Regions from separate parts of the Sphingomonas aliaeris genome, predicted to be linked through region 1. Evidence: predicted binding sites of a transcription regulator. Region 1 holds the regulator's gene; each other region holds the start of a gene.

Region 1 (7,417 bases):
GCACGGGCGAACTGATAGACCGTCTCGCCATCCCAATCGAGACCGAGCCACGACATCGAATCGAGGATCGCGTCGATCGCAGGCTGGGTCGAGCGCGCGCGATCCGTATCCTCGATCCGCAACAGAAAATCGCCGCCGGTGTGCCGAGCGTACAGCCAGTTGAACAGCGCCGTACGGGCCCCGCCGATATGCAGGAAACCGGTCGGCGAAGGCGCAAACCGGGTGACGACCTTCTTGGCCGGGGGCGTCGCCAGATCGGCGGCCCCTGCTTCTTGTGTTGCGCCCAACCGCGCTTGCTCCCAGACTTGAATGTGATGGCCAGTACAGCCGCACAGCCCCCTAGCATGCGACCATGGCCGCTTCAAATCGTCGCGCGTCATCGGGTTCCACGGCGCCGCAGCGTTGCGGATTGGCTGGAGGCGGAACGGGACCAGTTGATCCTGTGGCTGCCGGTGATGCTGGGCGCGGGGATCGCGGCGTGGTTCCTTTTGCCCGATGAAGCCGCGTGGATCGTCGCGATGTTGCTGGCGGGCGCGGTGGCATTGGGCGCGGCGGCGATCGGGCGGGGCGATCGTGCATCGCGCGCGGTCCTCATCGCGGCACTGGCGTTTCTAATCGGGCTGGCGTCGGTGTGGGCGCGCGCGGAAAGGGCGGGCGGCGCTGTTCTGACGCGGCCGACGATCGTGGCGTTCGAAGCGAAAGTGGAACGGCTGGAGCCGCTTCCGGCGCGCGAACTGGTGCGATTGCGGCTGGCACCGACGCGGGTGATCGATGCGGGCGCGAGCGGTTCGCGTGTCCGCGCCCGGTTGACAGTGTTGCCCGCGTTTATTCGGGTCAATCTGGCACTGGCCGATGTCCCCGCGGGTCTTTCGACCGGTTCGATCATCGCATTGAGGGCGCGATTGATGCCGCCGCCGCAACCCGCCGTGCCGGGCGCCTATGATTATGCCCGCGTGGCGTGGTTCGACCGGATCAGTGGCACCGGGCGCGGGTTCGCACCGGTTCGCATACTCTCGGGCGGTGACAGCAATGGTCCGGGACTCAGGCAGCGGCTGTCGGAGCATATTGAGCACAGTCTCGGCGGAAGCGCAGGCGGGATCGCGAGCGCACTGGCGACAGGGGACGAGGGCGCGATCTCGGAGGCGGACGCGGAGACAATGCGCCGCTCCGGGCTGGCGCACCTGTTGTCGGTCAGCGGCTTGCATATCACGGCGGTGGTGGCGGCGACGATGATGATCGTCCTGCGCCTGCTGGCACTCAGCCCCTGGCTCGCCTTGCGGTTCAGGCTGCCGTTGATCGCCGCGGCGGCCGGGGCAGGGGCGGCGATCGGCTATACGTTGCTGACCGGATCGCAGGTGCCGACGATCCGGTCGTGCGTCGCGGCGTTGCTGGTGCTGGTTGCGCTGGCGATGGGGCGGGAGGCGATGACGCTGCGGCTGATCGCGGCGGGAGCCGTCGTCGTGCTGCTGATGTGGCCGGAAGCGCTGGCGGGGCCGAGCTTCCAATTGTCGTTCGCCGCGATCACCGCGATCGTCGCTCTGAACGAGCATCCGGGGGTGAAGGCGTTGATATCCGCGCGCGAAGAGGCGCGATGGAGACGGTTCGCGCGCGCGATCGGGGCGCTGGTGGTGACAGGGCTCGCGGTCGAGATCGCGTTGCTGCCGATTGGCCTGTACCATTTCCACAAGGCGGGATTGTACGGCGTGGCGGCGAATATCGTGGCGATCCCGCTGACGACGTTCGTCATCATGCCGCTCGAAGCGCTCGCCCTTGCGTTCGATGCGGTTGGTCTTGGCGCACCGTTCTGGTGGCTGACGGGCAAGGCATTGGCCGTGTTGCTGTGGATCGCGCGGACGACCGCTGAAGCGCCGGGTTCGGTTGCCGCACTTCCGGCGATGCCGGGCGGGGCGTTTGCCGCGATGGTGATCGGTGGATTGTGGATCGCATTGTGGCGGACGCGGTGGCGGCGTCTGGGCGTGATACCGCTTGGGGCGGGGCTCGTCTGGGCGCTGGCGACACCGGCGCCGGATCTTCTGGTCACGGGCGACGGGCGACATCTTGCGGTGCGCATGACGAACGGCGGGCTGGCCATGTTGCGAGACCGGGCCGGCGACTATACGTCGAGCATGTTGGCCGAGAATGGCGGCATGGATGGCGTGCCGCTTCTCCTGTCGGAACAGCGGGATGCGCGATGCAACCGGGACCTATGCGCGATCGACCGGACGGCGGGAGGCCGCACATGGCGGATACTCGCAACTCGCAGCATCTACCTGATGCCGGTGCAGGAGCTTGTCGCGGCCTGCGCGACGGCGGACATCGTGGTCAGCGAACGGCGCTTGCCGGGACCGTGCAAACCCCGATGGCTGAAGCTGGACCGGCCAGCGCTTTCGGAAACGGGTGGGGTCGCGATCACCCTGTCGCGGCAAAAGGTCGTCACGGTGATGCAAACCGGGGACCGGCATCCGTGGCGGATACCGGTCCCCGGAGCGCAGGATTTCAGACATAGCGGCGGAGCAGACCGGCGAGCTTACCCTGCACGCGAACCTGCTGCGGGGCGTAACGCTGCGGATCATAGGCGCGGTTTGCGGGATCCAGCCGGATCATAGCGCCTTCGCGGCGGAAGTATTTCAGCGTCGCCTCGCTATCCTCGATCAAAGCGACGACGATCTCGCCGTCACGCGCGGTGTCGGCACGGCGGATCAGCGCATAGTCGCCGTCGAGAATCCCGGCCTCGACCATCGAATCCCCCGAAACCTCCAGCGCATAATGCTCGCCGCCGCCGAGCAGGGCGGCAGGCACGGCCAGCATCGCGCTGCCCTCGAATGCCTCGATCGGCACACCGGCGGCGATCCGGCCGTGCAGCGGGATTTCGATCACGTCGTTAGCGGGCTGCGGCAGCGGACGGAGGTTCGACGGCTCGGCTGTTTCCAGCTTGACCTTTGCGGTGACCTCGCCGCGCTCCGGCATCTTCAATACCTCGAGCGCGCGGGCGCGGTTCGGCAAGCGGCGGATGAACTTGCGTTCCTCCAGAGCGCTGATCAGGCGGTGGACGCCGGACTTCGACTTCAGATCGAGCGCCTCCTTCATCTCCTCGAACGAGGGCGAGACACCGGACTCCTCGAGCCGATCGTTGATGAAGCAGATAAGTTCATGCTGCTTACGCGTGAGCATTCGCGTTCCTCCGTCAGAACAGACGCGGAACTTTTATGGAACACTTGTAGGGAAGTCAAGCGATCGGCAGGATCTCCACCGCATCGCCGATCTGGCCGGCCGCCGCATGCGGATCGCGGACGAGAAGGCAGTTCGCGCGGGCGAGCGTCCGCAGCATCGAACTGTCCTGCACCGTCGATGCGAAGACCAGTCCGTCACGCAATTCGGCGCGCAGATAGTCCTGCCGGTGGTCGTTCGCGCGGATCGGTTCGCCGAGCCGTGCGGGGAAGGGCCGCGGCAGCGGATCGGTCGCGCCGGACATGGCGGCGATCAGCGGGCGAAGGAACAGGTGCGCGGTCACGAATGCGGAGACCGGATTGCCCGGCAGGCCCAGGACGACGGCATCGCCCAGCCGCCCGGCCATCATCGGCTTGCCCGGACGCAAGGCGATGCGCCAGAAATCGATCGACCCGCCTGCCGCCGACAGCGCCGGGCGGACGAGGTCGTGATCGCCGACCGACGCGCCGCCCGTCGTGACCAATATGTCGGCGCGGACGGCGGCGAAGGCGGCAGTCATCGTCGGCAGGTCGTCCGGTATGATGCCGAGGTCGACGATCTCGACCGGCAAGTCGCGAAGCATCGCGGCGATCATGAGGCCGTTGGTTTCGGGCAACTTGCCCGGGTCCTGCGTGCCGGGCGGCGCGAGCTCGTCGCCGGTCGCGGCGATCGCGACCGTCAGGCGGCGCGCGACGGGCAGGGTCGCGTGTCCGGCGATCGCGGCGAGGGCGAGGCCGGCCGGTGTGAGGCGTTGGCCCTTCTCGATCAGGGCGTCACCGGTCGAGAAATCCAGCCCGCGCGGGCGGACGTTGCTGCCGACGCGCGGCGGTCCTTCGCCTGACAGCCGGATCGTGAGATCTTGGCGTTCCGCATCTTCCTGTACAAGGACGCAATCGGTCCCGCCGGGCATCGCGGCCCCCGTGAAGATGCGGGTGGTCTGCCCCAGCCCGACGGTGCCGCTGAAGGCGTGCCCCGCGGCGCTCTCGCCGATCAGCGCGAATGGCCCTGGCAGGTCCGCATGACGGATGGCGTATCCGTCCATTGCGGAGAGATCGCTGTCCGGCTGCGTACGGTTCGCGTCCACGGCCTCCGCGGTCCAGCGCCCCGCGGCCCCGGCCAACGGCACGGTTTCGGTCGAGAGCGGGCGGGCGAGCGCGAACAGCCGCGTCTGGGCTTCGGCAACGGGGAGGAGGGTGGGGTGCATCGATGAACCAGTGTCACGAACCTAGTCGTGGCGACAGGGGGTGTTCGGAAAACAGGCTAAGACCCTGCGATCAATTGTTTCTGAAGTGTGTCCAAGACGTCACACACCGCGGCAATTCGCAAGCCGGAACGACCGGTGTCACGATTCGGTCTCAATCGGATCATAGGCGCCGGTCGCGGGCGGGGATCGGCCGAAAGCATGTGACGAGACGAGGGCATCCGGATTTACCGGGAAGCCCGTCGCCGCACGTGAAGGACGCGGTCGAATCGAATTTTTATCCAAGGACACATGATGTTGAACACGACTTTCGCGAAATCCGCCTTGCTGGTCGGCACGGCAATCGGCGCGATGATGATCCCGGCAGCGGCCTTTGCGCAGGACGCGGGGGCGGCACCCGTCGCGCAGACTTCAGGCGACGGCGCGGGCGAGGAAATCGGCGAGATCGTCGTGACCGCGGAGCGCCGTAGCGAGAACCTGCAGCGCGTGCCGGTATCGGTCGCGGTCGTCGGGGGCGAAGCGCTGCGTACGATCCAGTCGGGCGGCGAGGACATCCTGTCGCTCGCCGGTCGCGTGCCCGGCCTATATGCCGAAAGCACGACCGGACGCATCTTCCCGCGTTTCTACATTCGTGGTCTCGGCAATATCGATTTCTACCTCGGCGCATCGCAGCCGGTGTCGATCATCCAGGACGATGTCGTGCTCGAACATGTCGTGCTGAAGTCGAACCCGGTGTTCGACGTCAACCAGGTGGAGGTGCTGCGCGGGCCGCAGGGGTCGCTGTTCGGCCGCAACACGACTGCAGGCATCATCAAGTTCGACACGATCCGCCCGAGCCAGGTGTTCCAGGGCCGCGGATCGGCATCCTATGGCAGCTTCAACACGGTGACGGCCGATGTCGGCGTGGGCGGGCCGATCATCGCCGACACGCTCGCTTTCCGCATCTCCGGTTTGTACCAGCATCGCGACGACTGGGTCGACAACACCTTCGACGGCACCGGCCCGGACGGCACGCGGGGCGGTAAGAACGCGCTCGGCGGGTTCGACGAGAAGGACGTGCGGCTGCAATTGCTGTTCACGCCGACCAGCGACTTGTCGATCAACGTTTCCGGCCATGCGCGCGATTACAAGGGCACGTCGACGATCTTCCACCGCGCGGCGCTCGTTCGCGGATCGAACAACGTACAGCGCGAGCCGCGCGACAGCGTATCGCTCGACGAAGCCGTCGGCAACCCGCAGGCGTACAAGACGTATGGCGCATCGGTGAATGCCGCATGGGATTTCGGCGGCGTGACGTTGAACTCGATCACCGCCTATGAGACGACCAAGGGTTACAGCCGTGGCGACACGGATGGCGGTGCCGCGGTCAACTTCCCCGGCTTCGGCAATCCCGGCCAGAGCCAGGGCCGTATCCGCGATCTCGACCAGTGGACGCAGGAGGTCCGCCTTGCCAGCAACGGCACCGGCGCCTTCCGGTGGCAGATCGGGGGTTTTTACTTCGACCAGCGCGACCTGACCGAGTTCCAGCAACGTGCGTCGCTGCTTCTGCCGACGAACACGGCCTATAATGCGCGCAATTTCGTCCAGCTTCGCGACGTCAACACGTCGTGGGCGGTGTTCGGCCAGGCAAGCTACAAGATCGGCGACAAGCTGACGCTGACGGCCGGCGGTCGCTATACCGAGGATAAGAAGCGCACCGTACTCGTCACGCCGGCCTTCACGCAGGCTGGGGCGGTCAACTTCCCCGCCACCGCGCCGCGCGACGTTCGCCTGAAGGGCAAGGAGCCGAGCTTCGACGTGTCCGCGCTGTACGAAGTGAATCCTGATGTCAGCCTGTACGGCCGCGTCGCCCGCGGCTTCCGCGGCCCGACGATCCAGGGCCGCTCGGCCGTGTTCGGTTCGGCCTTCACCACGGCGGATTCGGAAACGGTGATGTCGTACGAAGCCGGTCTGAAGACCCGTCCGTTCAGCAACATGACGTTCAACGTCACGGGGTTCACCTACAAGGTGAAGGACATCCAGCTGAACGGCAACGACGCCAACGGCAATGGCGTGCTGTTCAATGCCGATCATGCCAATGCGTACGGCTTCGAAGCCGAACTGGAATGGCGCCCGATCCGCAACATCAGCATTTCGCTGGGCGGCAGCGCGCTTCATACCGAGATCAAGGACAAGAACGTCTTCGCGCAGGTCTGCGCAATCGGGTCGTTCGTGACGTGCACGGTTCAGGATCCGACGATCGTCCGCACGGTGTTCGGCACCCCGACCACGTTCGCGCAGATCGATGGCAACCCGTTGCCGAATGCACCGAAGTGGCAGCTGGACGCGGCGATCCGTTACGACATTCCGTTGTGGACCGGCGGCAACATGTTCGTCGCAACGGACTGGAACGTGCAGGGCTATACCAACCTCGTGCTCTACAAAACGGCTGAATTCTACGCCGACGGCAATTTCGAGGGCGGGCTGAAGGTCGGCTACACCACGCCGGACAAGAAGTACGAGATCGCCGCGTTCGCGCGGAACATCACCAATGAAAAGAACCTCAAGGGTGTGATTGAGAACTTCACCGCAGCGGTGTTCAACGAACCGCGCGTGATCGGCGTGTCGCTGAACGGCAAGTTCTGATCCGGGCCTTTCGGCTTATCGCATGGTTGAAGGGGTGGCGTGCTTCGGTACGCCGCCCCTTTTTGTAAATCGGGCGTGAGTGCGACCGCACTCGATCCCGCGAAGTCAGGCGCGATAGTCGCCCGACTTGCCGCCGGTCTTGGTGATCAAGCGTATGCCGTCGATCGTCATGGCTTTGTCGATCGCCTTTCCCATGTCGTAGATCGTCAGCAGCGTGATCGACACGGCGGTCAGCGCCTCCATTTCGACCCCGGTTTTTCCGTCGGTGCGGGCGGTTGCGGTGGCGGTGACGCCGGTATCGTCGGCACTCAGATCGATCGCGACGCGGGTGAGCGGAAGCGGATGGCACAAGGGAATCAAGTCGCTGGTGCGCTTGGCTGCCAT
Region 2 (7,417 bases), on a different replicon from region 1:
CAGCCATGGTGAAGCCAATGACGTCTCGTACCGCACGGAGCTGATCGCCGACACGTTTTCGGTGCTCGCGAAGAGCGACGGCGAGGAAAGTTGACCATGACCGTGAGCGGCTTTCGGAACCGTATAGGTACCGTCTCCCCGCTATCGCTACCGCATGCCGTTCTGGCGGACCAAATCGCCCACTTCAGCGGCGCGCTCTCCGCGAGCGGCGTGAAGCCCGCATTTGTTGCGGACAGCCGAATAATGATCTCATCCTCATCATACAGGCAACTTTCTCCTTTCGTTCCGATGTCGGATGACTCAGAGTCTCCTCATGCCGATCCGTCCGGAACATCGTTGGCTATATCCGATCGATTGGCCCGAGATCAGCAGGATCGTCCGCTTCAAGCGTGCGGGCGGGCGTTGCGAGCACTGCCAGCGACCTCATGGCCGTCGCGTCGCGCAGCTCGCTGGCACGGCAGGGGTGTGGTGGGACGCCGAGATTCGCGCCTGGCGCGACGGTACCGGTCGGCGGCTCCGACAGCCACCCTCGTTCGTTCCGCTCGATGCGATCCGCATGACCCGCAGACCCGTCTATCTCGCTACCGCTCACCTCAACCACGACCCGACGTTCAGCGGACCGCGATGGCGCAACCTCGCTGCGCTGTGCCCCCGGTGCCATATGATCCACGACGCTCCGGAACATCGTCGACGTCGATGGTGGAATGCCTTTCGTCGGCGTGCGCTGGGCGACCTTTTTACCGGCCGCTACACCTAACGTCGCTTCGACTGTGGCCGCTTCCGAAATGCGCGCACCGCCCGTTCGTGCTTTCGAGTAGTTTGTGTTCCAACCAGTGGAGTCGGGGGAGGGCGGACCGCAACGGCGCCCTCGTTCTTCAGCAGGGCACCAGCAACCATCTTGTTTCCTCGTGTCTCGTCAGCCTGCGCTCGGCAGGAGAGGGGAGGTTGCCGTCTGGATGTTTGGTACTGTCCGGAGGCTCCATTGCTCGATTTCCACCAAACCCACGGAACAATGGCGATGGCGCGACTTCCGCTTGATGCCTCGTCTCGCGCTCAGGCCATCGTCGAGCAGCTCGGCGGGGTGTGGCACGGAACGCGCGGCGAGTGCCGCTGTCCCGCACATGATGATTCAACACCGAGCCTCTCCGTCCGGCTCGGCGATACGGCGATCCTCTTCCACTGTTTCGCTGGCTGTACGCCCATCGAGGTCATGAAGGCCCTTCAGCGCAAACGGCTTCACGATCGCAGCGCCGTCGTGATGCCGACAGACAAGCCCAAGCGTGACATGGGGGCGTTGGCTGTTCGCCTGTGGCGAGCAAGCCGGCCGATCGGCGGCACGCTTGCCGAGGAGTACCTTAGGGCTCGGGGGCTTTCGCCGCCCTTTTCGAAGGCCTTGCGCTTCAACCCGGAAACCATCTTGGGCGCCGGCAGCGCCAGACGGGTCATGCCCGCGCTTATCGCGGCTGTCGAAAGCGATCTCGGCATCGTCGCTGTCCAGCGAACCTTTCTCCACCCGACAAACGTGCTGCAGAAGCCGATCCCCAAGCCAAAGGCCGCCTTGGGTCCGCTCGGGGTAGCTGCGATCCGACTGGCTCCGGCGACGGATGAACTCGGTCTTGCGGAGGGTGTCGAGGACGCGCTTTCGGCGATGGCGTGGTTCGGTACACCGACATGGGCGCTCGGCGGCGTTGAGCGGCTTGCCTTCGTTGCGATCCCTGAAAAGGTGCGGCGTGTCATCGTCTACGGTGATCGAGGCCGAGCCGCGGAGCGACTGCTGGAGAAAGCGCGTGAACACCTGACCGCGAACGGTCGCGAGCTCGTCAGCCGGGTGCCGGAAAACCAAGACGACTGGAACGATGCGTGGCGAGCACGTCTGCGGCTCGCAAGCAATCCGACGATGGAGATGCGGAATTGAAGCAACAGGCGCCCGCCTAGACCAGCGCTCCGCTGTAACCGTTCGCTCCGCTCGGACACATTGGCAATCTTCAGCGACGACTTGCTGCGCCAGAGTCCGTTTGCGACTTGACCAATCAGACTCAACGCTGGAACATAAAGGGAACAGCCCGAGTCTAGATTACCATGCCTGCCGCTATCCAACATCTACCCGCGACCATAGCTCAGCTGCGGACGATCGCGACGCCGATCACCGATTACCGCGTCCTGCCGTTCGGCATCGAGCAGCTCGATCAGCGACTCGGGGGAGGGGGGCTTCGGGCAGGTGCATTGCACGAGGCGACGGCGCTCAGCGCTTCGCTGGCCGACGACGCGGCGGTGACGCTCTTCCTGGCCGGCATCGCCGCGCGGGAGGCGGCGGCCCTGGGAGGACCCGTGCTGTGGGCGAGCTGTCGCACCGATCTTTATGCGCCTGGACTGGCGCAAGCGGGACTGCCGGCGGCGAACGTTCTCCACGCGCAACCCCATGACGACGCGGCGCTGCTCGCCGTCGTCGAGGATGCGGTGCGCGATGGCACGCCCTCGGCCATCGTCGCGGAGGTCGGCAAGGTGTCGATGGTCGCCACCAGGCGGCTGCAGCTCGTGGCTGCCGATGCCGATATGCCGGTGCTGCTGCTTCGACGCAGGCGATCTCGGGAGCGTGATCCGCTGGATGAGCCGTCCGCGGCGTGGACGCGCTGGCGGGTCGGCAGCGCACCGTCGGCAGGGCTCGGCGTCGCGGGCGTCGGACGGTCGCGCTGGCTTGTCGAACTCGCCCGTCAGCGCGGGGGCGAACCTTTTTCCCTGATCGTGGAGGGTAGCGATGGGACGGGTCGTCTCGCTGTTCCTGCCGCACTTGGCCGTCGAGCGGTTGAGACGGCAGGAACGGTCCGCGTCGCGGCAGCCTGACCGCGCGCCGCTCGAACTCCCCGTCGACGACGATCCGGGCGCATGCTCCGTCCCGCGCGGCGGCGGCTGGCGGCCGGGCGCGCGTTGGGCGCGCAGCATGCCGACCCGTTCCGACGTGGAAGCCGACATCGCGGCGCTACCCACGCACGCGCGGCCGCCGATGCGCGAGCTAGGGGCGCCGCTCCGAAGCCGCGGACCACCCGTTCAAAGGACGCGGCGCGTCGACACGAACCGTGGCTTTGATCCCCGTGACCGCCGTCGCGCACGCGCCGTTGGCTCTGATCGACAAGGTCGGTCGGCGCGAGGAGGTGGTTGCCGCCTGCCCGGCAGCGGTCGGTCTCGGCATCCACGTCGGCATGGCCGCCACCCACGCGCGGGCGCTCGTGTCCGATCTCGACTTCCGCCCCGCGGAGCCCGCCGCCGACGCCGTGCTGCTCGACCGGCTGGCGCTGCTCGCGGTGCGGCGCTGGTCGCCGATCGCCGCCGTGTCGCCGCACGACGGACTGTGGCTCGATCTCGCCGGCTGCGATCACCTGCACGGCGGCGAGGAGCGCTTCTGCCGGCGGCTGCTCGCTTTCTGCGGTCGCGCGGGCTTCACCGGACGGGTCGCGGTCGCCGAGACGCCCGGCGCCGCTCATGCCCTCGCGCGATACGGGCGGGCGGATCTGATCCGTGTCGAGGCGGGGGGCACGGCCGCCGCGATCGCGCCGCTGCCGGTTGCTGCGCTACGGCTCTCGCCCTCCGCGCTGGAAGCCGCGCGCAAGTTCGGCTTCGAGCGGATTGCGGACCTGCTGCCGGTCGCACGCGGGCCGCTGGCTAGGCGCCTCGGTCTCGCGGCGATCACGCGGCTCGATCAGGCGCTCGGCGCGGTGGCCGAGCCGATCACGCCGCGTGACGACCCGGAGGTGCCGATGGCCGAACGGCGGCTGCTCGAACCGATTGGCACGGCGGAGGCAATCGAGCAGGTCATGGCCGATCTGCTTGCGGATCTCGCCGAGGTTCTTCAACGGCGGGGTCTCGGCGCCCGGTCGCTGCGCCTCGTCGGGCTGCGCGTCGACGGTGGCGAGCAGGTGGTGGCGATCGGAACGTCCCGGCCGACGCGCGAGGTCTCGCACCTTCTTCGCCTGATGAAGCTGCGCATCGAGCGGATCGATCCTGGCATGGGACTGGAGCAGTTCCGGCTTGTCGCGCCGCATACCGAGCCGCTCGATGCGGTCGACTTGGGCGCGGTCCTCGCCGGCGACACGCTCGTGCGCGATCCCGCCCGGCTGGTCGACGTCGTCGCCGGACGGATTGGCGCGCGTTCAGTTTACCGGCACGCTCCCGTCGACAGCCATGTGCCGGAACGGGCCGTCACCCGCTCCGACCCGGTGATGGTGCCCGGAACATGGCCCGACTGGCAACGTCCCATCCGCCTGTTCGCGCGTCCCGAGCCGCTGGCGCGGGTGATCGCGCTGCTGCCCGACCAACCGCCGCGTCGCTTCGAGTGGCGGGGGCGGACGCACGCGATCATCGCCGGCGACGGACCCGAGCGCATCCATGGCGAGTGGTGGCGCCGCGATGCTGAGGTCTGGGCGGTGCGGGACTATTACCGCGTCGAGGACGAGCACGGCGGCCGCTACTGGGTGTTCCGCCGCGGCGATGCGGTCGTGGAGGCGACCGGCGATCTCAGCTGGTGGATCCACGGCGTGTTCGCATGACCGACTATGTCGAGCTGCAAATGCTCACCCACTTCTCGCTGCTCCGGGGCGCGTCCAGCCCGGAGGAGCTGTTCGCGGCTGCCGCGCTCCTCGGCTACCCCGCGCTCGGCGTTGGCGACATCGGCACCGTCGCGGGCGTGGTCCGCGCCTGGGAGGCGCAGAAGGCGACCGGCGTGCGCTCGATTGCGGGCGCGCGGGTCGATCTCTCCTGCGGCCGGCGACTGCTCCTCTATCCGACCGATCGTCCCGCCTGGTCGCGGCTCACACGGCTCCTCACCGTAGGCAAGAAGCGGGCAGGGAAGGGCGGGTGCCTTCTCCACTGGCACGATCTCGCGCCCTGGTCAGAGGGGCTGATTGCCATCCTGCTGCCGCACGAGGCGGATGACGAGAACCGTGCCGCGCTCGCCGACCTGAAGACGGTGTTCGGCCGGCGTGGCTACATGGCGCTGTTTCAACGACGGCGACCGAACGACGCGGTCCGTATAGATGCCCTGGCCCGCCAGGCCGGCGAGGCGGGCGTCCGCGCCGTCGTGACCGGCGACGTGCTCTACCACGCGCCCGAGGTTCGCTTGCTTCAGGACGTGGTGACGGCGGTGCGCGAGAAGTGTACGGTTGACGAGCTGGGCTACCGGCGTGAGGTCAACGCCGACCGCGCGCTGAAGCCGCCGTCCGAGATGGTGCGGCGGTTCAGGGCCTATCCCGACGCGCTGCGGGCCAGCGTCGACATCGCCCGCGCCTGCACCTTCGATCTCGGTGAACTCGCCTACCAGTATCCACACGAGCGGCTGGTCGAGGGGCTGACGGCGCAGGAGGCGCTCGAGAAGCTGGCGAACGAGGCGGTCGCCCGCATGTTCGATGGCGCGGTGCCGGCCGCCTATGTCAATCAGATCGCGCACGAGCTGCGGCTCATCGGCGAGCTCGGCTATGCGCCCTACTTCCTCACTGTTTACGCCATCGTCCGCGAGGCGCGCCGCCGCGGCATCCTGTGCCAGGGGCGCGGATCGGCGGCGAACAGCTGCGTCTGCTTCGTGCTCGAGGTCACCTCGATCGATCCGATCAAGCACGAGCTGCTGTTCGAGCGGTTCGTGTCGGGCGAGCGCCGCGAGCCGCCCGACATCGACGTCGACTTCGAGCACGAGCGGCGTGAGGAGATCATCCAGTGGATCTACGAGACCTACGGCCGTGACCGCTCGGCGCTGACCGCGGTCGTGCAGCGCTACCGCGCGCGGGGCGCGGTGCGCGACGTCGGCAAGGCGCTGGGACTGCCCGAAGACCTGACGTCGTCGCTCGCCGGGCTGGTCTGGGGCTGGTCCGCCGAGGGCGTCGGCGAGAAGCAAGTCGAGGAGCTCAACCTCGACATCGCCGACCGGCGTCTCCGGCTGACGCTCGATCTCGCGCGCAAGCTGATCAGGGTGCCCCGCCACATGTCGCAGCACCCCGGTGGGTTCGTCCTGACGCACGACCGGCTCGACGACCTCGTGCCAATCGAGCCCGCCGCCATGGCCGACCGGCAGATCATCGAGTGGGACAAGGACGACATCGACGCGCTCAAGTTCATGAAGGTCGACGTGCTCGGTCTCGGCATGCTCGGCTGCATGAACCGCGCCTTCAACCTGCTGGAGGAGGCCAAGGGCGTGACGGTCGGCATGGCCGACCTCCAGGACGACGATCCCGACGTCTACGCCATGATCCAGAAGGCGGACACGCTCGGCACCTTCCAGATCGAGTCCCGAGCGCAGATGTCGATGCTGCCGCGAATGAAGCCCAGGCGTTTCTACGACCTCGTCATTCAGGTCGCGATCGTGCGGCCGGGACCGATCCAGGGCGACATGGTGCACCCCTATCTCCGCCGTCGCGAGGGGCTGGAGAAGCCTGAATACCCGCGCCCCGAGCTGCGCGCCGTGCTCGAGAAGACGCTCGGCGTGCCGCTCTTCCAGGAGCAGGCGATGAAGGTCGCCATCGTCGGCGCGGGGTTCACGCCGGCCGAGGCCGACCAGCTGCGCCGCGCGATGGCGACGTTCAAGTTTACCGGCGGAGTGAGCCACTTCAGCGAGAAGCTCGTCGAGGGCATGGTGGCGCGCGGCTACCCGCGCGAGTTCGCCGAGCGGACCTTCCGCCAGCTCGAGGGCTTCGGCTCCTACGGCTTCCCCGAGAGCCACGCGGCGAGCTTCGCCAAGATCGCCTACGCGTCGAGCTGGATGAAGCATCATCATCCCGACGTCTTCTGCGCGGCGCTGATGAACGCTTATCCGATGGGCTTCTACGCGCCCGCGCAGATCGTCCGCGATGCCCGCGAGCACGGCGTCGAGGTGCGGCCGCCGTGCATCAACGCCAGCCGCTGGGACTGCACGCTGGAGCCGACCGGCGGGCGCTACCTCGCCGTTCGGCTTGGACTGCGGCAGGTGCGTGGGCTGTCCAACGCGGACGGCGCCGCGATCGTGAGCGCGCGCAGCACGGCGGCATTCGATTCTGTCGAGGATGTGTGGCGGCGCTCGGGAGTCCAGCGAGCCGCGATCGAGAAGCTCGCCGACGCCGACGCCTATCACGGGTTCGGTGCCGACCGCCGTCAGGGATTGTGGAAGGTGAGGGGGCTCGGCGAGGAGCCGCTGCCGTTGTTCGCCGCTGCCGACCGGATCGCCAACGGTGTCAGCATGGAGGGCATCGAGTCCGACGTCGAACTCCAGCCGCTGACCGACGGCCGCGAGGTGATCGAGGACTATCGCACGCTCCAGCTGTCGCTGCGCGCCCATCCGCTGTCGTTCTTGCGCGACGAGCTGTCGCGCCGCGGTGTGACCCGCTGCGCTGACCTCGCCGGCGTCCGCGATGGCCGGCACGTCGAGGTCGCCGGAATTATCCTCGTCCGTCAGAAACCAGGC
Region 3 (7,417 bases), 180 kb from region 1:
TGTCGTCTACCACACCGGCCCAAAGTCTGATGCGCCCGTCTTCCTGAACGATCCTGGTCAGCGGGGCGGCCATGACGGTTTCGATCTATTCGACCTTGATGTAGGGTCGCTTGCGGAGAACCTGTTCCTCGAAATAGCGCGTCGTCTTCAATCCCTCACCCCACCGTAACAAAGCTGTCCATAACCCGCTTCCGCCCTGCGGTCTCGAAGTCGATCTCCAGCTTGTTTCCCTCGATTTCGGCGATCGCGCCGTAGCCGAACTTCTGGTGGAAGACGCGCATGCCGATGCTCACGTCGTCGCGGCCCTTGTTGCCGAGGCTGACGGCGCTGGCTCGGGCCTCCACGACGCGCGAGGGTTCGCGGGAGAAGGTTCGGCTGGTGAAGGCGCCGCCGGGTTTGGCCGGGTCTATGCCGGGGGACAGGCCCGCGGCGCGTTGCCAGCCGGGGCCTCGGCCGGTGCCGCGCGCGACATCGGCGAAGGGGTCGGCGCGTTCGGACCAGTTGGCGCGCCACAGGCTTTCGCCGCCGGACATGGTCGTCTCGCTATCGGTATGTTCGGGCGGGAGTTCGCCGACGAAGCGGCTGGGGATCGAGCTGGTCCACTGGCCGTAGATGCGGCGGTTAGCGGCGTGGATGATCGTCGCGCGGCGGCGGGCGCGGGTGATCGCGACGTAGGCGAGGCGGCGCTCCTCCTCCAGGCTGGCGAGGCCGCCTTCGTCCAGCGAGCGTTGCGAGGGGAACAGCCCTTCTTCCCAGCCGACGAGGAAGACGGTGTCATATTCCAGCCCCTTCGCGGCGTGGATCGTCATGATCGTGACCTTGGGGTCCTCGGCATTGCTCTCGTTATCCATGACGAGGCTGACATGTTCGAGGAACGCGCCGAGGTTTTCATATTCCTCCATCGCGCGGACGAGTTCGGTGAGGTTTTCGAGGCGACCGGCGGCTTCGGCGGATTTCTCCGCCTGGTACATGGCGGTATAGCCGCTTTCGTCGAGGATCTGGCGCGCGAGATCGGGGTGCGGCATCTCGCCCGCCATGCTGCGCCATCTGGCCATGTCGCCGACGAGGTTGCCGAGCGAGCGGCGGGCGGCGCCGGTCAGTTCGTCGGTGTCGAGGATGCGCGCGGCGGCGGTGGTGAGCGGAATGCCCTCGGCGCGGGCGAGCTGGTGGACCTTCTGCACCGCCTTGTCGCCAAGGCCGCGTTTGGGGACGTTGACGATGCGTTCGAAGGCGAGGTCGTCCGCCGGCTGCGCGACGACGCGGAGATAGGCGAGCGCGTCGCGGATTTCGGCGCGTTCGTAGAAGCGGAAGCCGCCGACGATGCGGTACGGCATGCCGATCGCGATGAAGCGGTCCTCGAACTCGCGGGTCTGGTGCTGCGCGCGGACGAGGATCGCGACCTCGTCCAGCGACTTGCCGTCGCGCTGCGTCCCCTCGATCTCGTCACCGACGCGGCGCGCCTCCTCCGGCCCGTCCCATACGCCGAGGACCTTGACCTTGTCGCCGACGTCGAGATCGGTCCAGAGCTGCTTGCCGAGGCGCCCGCTATTGTTGGCGATGACGCCGGAGGCTGCGCCCAGGATATGCGGGGTGGAGCGGTAATTCTGTTCGAGCCGGATGACCTTCGCGCCGGGGAAGTCCTTCTCGAATTTCAGGATGTTCTCCACCTGTGCGCCACGCCAGGAATAGATCGACTGGTCGTCGTCGCCGACGCAGCAGATGTTCTTGCGCTCCTGTGCGAGCAGGCGGAGCCAGAGATACTGGACGCTGTTCGTGTCCTGATATTCGTCGACCATGATGTATTTGAAGCGGCGCTGATATTCGGCCAGCACTTCGCGGTCGCGCTTCAGGATGACGAGCATGTGGAGCAGCAGGTCGCCGAAATCGCAGGCGTTTAGCGCGATCAGGCGCGTTTGGTAGTCGGCATACATCTCGCCGCCGCGGCCGTTGGCGTAGAGTTCGCTTTCGCCCGCATCGATGTCGGCGGGCGTGAGGCCCTTATTCTTCCAGCCGTCGATCACCCCGGCGAGCTGGCGCGCGGGCCAGCGTTTCTCGTCGATATCGGCAGCGACGATGAGCTGTTTCAGCAGCCGCATCTGATCGTCTGTGTCGAGGATGGTGAAGTTGGATTGCAGGCCGACGAGTTCTGCGTGGCGGCGGAGCATCTTCGCACCGATCGCGTGGAACGTGCCGAGCCAGGGCATGCCCTCCACCACGTCGCCGACGATGTTGCGGACGCGGTGCTTCATCTCGCGCGCGGCCTTGTTGGTGAAGGTGACGCTGAGGATCTCGGACGGCCAGACGCGCTTCGTCCAGAGCAGGTGCGCGAGCCGGGCGGTGAGCGCGGCGGTCTTGCCCGTGCCCGCGCCGGCGAGAACGAGGACCGGGCCTTCGGTGGTCAGCACGGCCTCCCGCTGGGGCGGGTTCAGCCCGTTGATGTAGGGCGGTTCTTGCTGCGATACTGGGCTGAGCGACATTCGTGAACAGGTAGGGAACGCGGGCGCGGGGGGCAAGCGGATTGGGGATTGCGGAGTCGAACCGGGTGTGGAACAAAGCGGCAACGCTAAGGAGGCCGGTAATGGTGACGGGTGGATGCCGATGCGGCGCGGTGCGATACGAGGCGGACGGGACGCCCGATTATAGCGCGCTGTGCGAATGCAACGAATGCCGCCAGTCGTCGGGGGCGTTCCTGACGGGCTGGGCCTTGTTCCCGATCGAGGCGGTCAGGATCACCGGAACGCCGGCGAGCCACAATTCGTCGGGCGACGTGCAGCGGCAATTCTGCGCGACGTGCGGGACGGGTCTGTTCTTCCTTAGCGACACGGTTTTCCCGGGAAAGATCGACATCCAGACGGCGAGCCTGGACGATATCGAGGCGCTGCCCCCGCAGGCGCGCATCCAGACGGCGGATGCGGCGAAATGGATGGACGAGTTCGAGGCGCTGCCGAAGTTCGCACGCTATCCGAGCTAACGGGTTTCGTCCCGGGCGCGGCTCGGCCGGGCAGGGATGCGCGTGACGGAGCGTTGTGCGCGGCGGATCGGCCATTACAAGACCGTGCTTAGTTCCGGGGAGATCGTGGATGGACCGCCGTGACGTAGTTCGAGCGCTCGGCCTGGGTGGCGCGGCACTGGCGACCGGTATGGCGCGCGCCGCGGTGGCGGAGAGCGCGGTGCAGGACTCGCGCCCGATCGTCAGCCGGGTCGCGCTGATGGACGGGCGGGTGGTGATGGCGCTGACCATCCAGGGTGCCGGACCCTATCTCTTCATGCTGGATACGGGCGCGGTTGTGAGCATCATCGACGATGTGCTGGCGAAATCGTTGAAGCTGGACCAGCGCCGGTCACTCGTCGCCTCGGGAGTCGGCGGGCCCGTGACGATGCCGCTCTATCTGGCGCGCGACGTGGTGTTCGGCGGCGGCGCCCGGCAGCGTGGCGTGGCCTTTGCCGGTCGCGACAGCGGGTTCGGCCCGGACATACGCGGGGCATTGGCGGCGGGGATGCTGACCGGCGCGGACAGCGACCTGGATATCGAGAAGGGCGAGTGGCGGACCTATCCGGGCGGGCGGCCGGACCGGACGGGGTTCTTCCGCATCGGCGACGCGATCAAGACCGACGTGACGGGATCGTCGCAACTGTTCGGCGACGCGACGATCAATGGGCGGCGTTTTCGCTTTCTGCTGGATACCGGCGCGCCGGGGGGCTTTTCGATCAACCGGCGATCGGCGCGCGAGCTGGATCTGTGGAACGACACGCGGCCTTATGCGCCGGTGCGACCCAGCGGGATCGGCGGACAGGACAATCTGGCGCGGCTGGTTCGGAGCGACGTGGTGGAATTCGGCGGCGCGCGGTTCGAACGCCCGCTGGTCATGGTGCGCAACGGAACGACGCGCGACGGCGTGGACGGGATCATCGGGCTGAGCGTGCTGCGGCAGTTCAACCTGTCGACCGAAGTGAAGGCCAGGGCGTTGTGGGTGCAGAGACATGCCAGTCCGGAACCGCTGAGGGACCGTTACGGCCTGTCGGGGCTGTGGCTGAGCGGCGAGCGCGACCAGGTGACGATCGCCGATGTCGGGACGGGCAGTCCGGCGGCGGCGGCGGGGCTGAAGATCGGAGATCACATCACGGGCGCGCCGTTTCCCGCGCTGTTGCGCACGCTGTCCGGACCGCCGGGGACGGAGATCAGCTTGCAGATCGACCGCGGCGGGACGCCCGCGACCGTGCGAGTCGCCCTGGCGCCGTATCTGTAGCGAAGCCGTATCTGTAGCGAAGTCGGGCCGACAGACGGGTTTCCGGAATTCCTGCGGTATTTTTCTGCATCGAGGCGCGCTAACGGTCCGGCACAAAATCGGATCGGCTGGAGGATGCGGATGGACGTAGTGGATCGATGGCATGCCTATGTGAAGAGCGGCGACCCGGCGGCGCTGGAGGCGCTGATCGGTGAGGATTGCGTGTTCCATTCGCCCGCCGTGCATACGCCGCAGATCGGTCGCGTGCTGACAGTGCGGTATCTGACCGCGGCGATGCTGGTGCTGAAACGACCCGATTTCAGATATGTGGGCGAATGGCGCGCGGAGCGATCGGCTGTGCTGGAGTTCATGCTGTCGATCGACGGGATCCAGATCGACGGGATCGACATGATCAGTTGGGATGCGGATGGGCGGATCACCGAGTTCAAGGTGATGATGCGGCCGTTAAAGGCATTGAACACGATCCTGCCGCTGATGGCGTCGCGCCTGACCAACGGGTGAAACGCACCGGCGCGGGACGGCCACGCGATCGTCACGGAACCGTCATCAACGTGTAACGTAGCCCGGCAAAGGCGGGGCCATCATGCCAACACACGTTATAGCGGCTGAAGAGCCGGCCCCCGCTGCGTTTGCGTCCGTGCCAATCACGCCGACGGGGTTGGCGACAGTCCCCGCGCATGGCGGGTTCGATCGACCGATCTCCCCGACCGCGCGGATCCTGTTCATGATCGCTTTGGTCGGCGGCTTCGCCTATGCCGGGTTCAGCGTGTTCGTGGACACGCGGCAGGTGGGCGAAAGCCTGGCGCTGGGCGTGTTCGCCTTTCTCGGCCTCGCGCTGCTGATCGCGTTGGGGTTCGAATTCGTCAACGGATTCCACGACACCGCCAACGCCGTCGCGACGGTGATCTACACCAATGCGATGCCGGCGCATCTGGCGGTGATCTGGTCGGGCTTCTTCAACTTTCTCGGTGTGATGCTGTCGTCGGGCGCGGTGGCCTATTCGATCATCACGTTGTTGCCGGTGGCGCTGATCCTGAACGTGGGGAGCGCGGCCGGGTTCGCGATGATCTTCTCGCTGCTGCTGGCCGCGGTGCTGTGGAATCTGGCGACCTGGTATGTCGGTCTGCCGAACAGTTCGAGCCACACGCTGATCGGATCGATCCTGGGCGTGGGCGTGGCGAACCAGTTGCTGTCGGGCGGCGGGGCCGGGGGAACAACCGGGCTGGATTGGGCGCAGGTGCAGAAGGTGATGACCGGGCTGTGGATGGCGCCGCTGATCGGCTTCGTCGCCGCTTTGATCTTCCTCTTTGTGATGAAGCGCGTGGTGCGCAAGCCCGCTTTGTATGCGCCGCCGGTCGAGGGCGAGCCGCCGCCCAGGGGCATTCGCGCATTGCTGATCTTTACCTGCACCGCGGTCAGCTTCGCGCATGGCGGGAATGACGGGCAGAAGGGCATGGGGCTGATCATGCTGATCCTGATTGGGTGCGCGCCGACCGCCTATGCGTTGAATCGCACGCTGCCGAGCGCGGCGACGCCGGCCTTCATTCAGGCGGCGAACGGCGCGGCGGCGACGTTCGATGCCAAATCCGGCGGGCTGGATGTCGCGCCGGCCGAGGCGCGCGGCGTGCTGACGACGGCGTTGCAGGCGAAGACGGTCGACGATCCGCGCGTCTATGGCGCGGTGGAAACGGTGTCGCGCGATCTGGCGGCGCGGGTCGGCAGCTATGGCGCGCTGAGCAATGTGCCCGCAGGCGTCGCATCGAACGTGCGGAACGACATGTATCTGGTGCTGGATACGACGCGGCTGATGACCAAGGCGAAGACCGCCAGCGCGCACTTTTCCGAGCCCGAACTGAAGGGGATCGAGGCGTATCAGACGATGCTGGAAAGCGGCACGCGGTTCATTCCTCTCTGGGTGAAAATCAGCGTCGCGCTCGCACTGGGGTTGGGCACGATGGTCGGCTGGAAGCGGATCGTGGTCACGGTCGGCGAGAAGATCGGCAAGAGCCACATGACCTACGGCATGGGCGCATCGGCGGAAATCGTCGCGGCCTCCGTGATCCTGGCGGCGGAGCGGTTCGGCCTGCCAGTGTCCACGACGCATATCCTGACCTCCGCCGTGGCCGGTTCGTCGGTCGCCAACGGGCAGGGACTGCAGGGGCGGACGATCCGCAACATGGCGCTGGCCTGGGTGATGACGCTGCCGGCGGCGATGCTGCTGTCGGGCGGGTTGTATTGGGGGTTGCTGACGGCGGTTCGGGTGTTCGGCTGGTAGGGTTGGTTGCGAGCCGGGGGTGCGGGGGCTCGCGGGGGCTAGGCTCTCTCGCAGCGGCACTTGAACGAGGCCTCAATTCTATCTGCATAACCCCCACCGTTCGTTTCGAGCGAAGTTGAGAAACTTGGGGACGGTCGTGTGGGGCGGTTTCTCGACTTCGCTCGAAACGAACGGTGGGTTGGGGAGGGCGCTAGCGGCTTGACGGAGCGGTCTGTGGTTCCTGCTTTGGATAAGCCCAGACAATCGTCATTCCCGCGCAGGCGGGAATCCATAGTCACCGAGGTTACGGCGCCTTTCGAACCGGCAGCCGTTATGGATCCCCGCCTTCGCGGGGATGACGGTGGTTTTGAGGCTGGCGGTGGGTCATCCGGGGATGACCGTGGTTTGAGGCTGGCGGTAAGCCATCCGGCGAGCCGGTGGTTGGGGCAGGTGCTTCGACAGGCTCAGCACGAACGGGGTGGGGGGTAAAGACTCCTGAGCATCGGTCGTGTCGGCTTAGCAGCGCGTGGATCCTATCGACCACCGGACCGTCCGAGCCCCAACGCGTCACGCTCCTGAACAACGCGCGGCTTTCGACAATCGCGGCGGGAGCGGTATGGAGGCGGGATGAGTGCATCATTCAGCCACGCCCCGACGCCCGGACATCGCCGCATCCTGACCGCGAGCCTGATCGGGACGTCGGTCGAATTCTACGATTTCTACATCTACGCAACTGCGGCGGCTTTGGTGTTCGGGCCGCTATTTTTCCCCGCAGAAAGCGCGTCGGCGCAGACGATGTTGTCCTATGCCAGCTTCGGCCTGGCCTTTTTCGCGCGGCCGCTGGGGGCGGCGGTGTTCGGGCATTTCGGGGATCGGCTGGGGCGCAAGTCGACCCTGGTCGGATCGCTGATGCTGA

What was found. Region 1 encodes LexA, which represses DNA repair genes until DNA is damaged. Its sites were predicted from a motif close to GTTCCNCNCTTGTTCT; they were not measured.
Positions count from the first base shown of each region.
Region 2: a site for LexA is predicted at 2,045-2,060, ahead of H5J25_RS19925 (ImuA family protein). Genes of this name have one in related genera too.
Region 3: a site for LexA is predicted at 2,481-2,496, ahead of H5J25_RS08645 (ATP-dependent helicase). Genes of this name have one in related genera too.

Region 1 is NZ_CP061035.1:1,644,951-1,652,367, forward strand. Features, by position in the region: gene gltX (glutamate--tRNA ligase) at 1-287, opposite strand, end outside; gene H5J25_RS07795 (ComEC/Rec2 family competence protein) at 345-2,606, shown strand; gene lexA (transcriptional repressor LexA) at 2,497-3,171, opposite strand; gene H5J25_RS07805 (molybdopterin molybdotransferase MoeA) at 3,227-4,411, opposite strand; gene H5J25_RS07810 (TonB-dependent receptor) at 4,703-7,033, shown strand; gene moaC (cyclic pyranopterin monophosphate synthase MoaC) at 7,139-7,417, opposite strand, start outside.
Region 2 is NZ_CP061037.1:38,290-45,706, reverse strand. Features, by position in the region: gene H5J25_RS19940 (single-stranded DNA-binding protein) at 1-94, shown strand, start outside; gene H5J25_RS19935 (hypothetical protein) at 314-757, shown strand; gene H5J25_RS19930 (DUF7146 domain-containing protein) at 983-1,915, shown strand; gene H5J25_RS19925 (ImuA family protein) at 2,080-2,841, shown strand; gene H5J25_RS19920 (DNA polymerase Y family protein) at 3,090-4,541, shown strand; gene H5J25_RS19915 (error-prone DNA polymerase) at 4,538-7,417, shown strand, end outside.
Region 3 is NZ_CP061035.1:1,824,983-1,832,399, forward strand. Features, by position in the region: gene H5J25_RS08640 (hypothetical protein) at 1-73, opposite strand, end outside; gene H5J25_RS08645 (ATP-dependent helicase) at 156-2,477, opposite strand; gene H5J25_RS08650 (GFA family protein) at 2,579-2,971, shown strand; gene H5J25_RS08655 (aspartyl protease family protein) at 3,081-4,247, shown strand; gene H5J25_RS08660 (nuclear transport factor 2 family protein) at 4,368-4,748, shown strand; gene H5J25_RS08665 (inorganic phosphate transporter) at 4,972-6,522, shown strand; gene H5J25_RS08670 (MFS transporter) at 7,129-7,417, shown strand, end outside.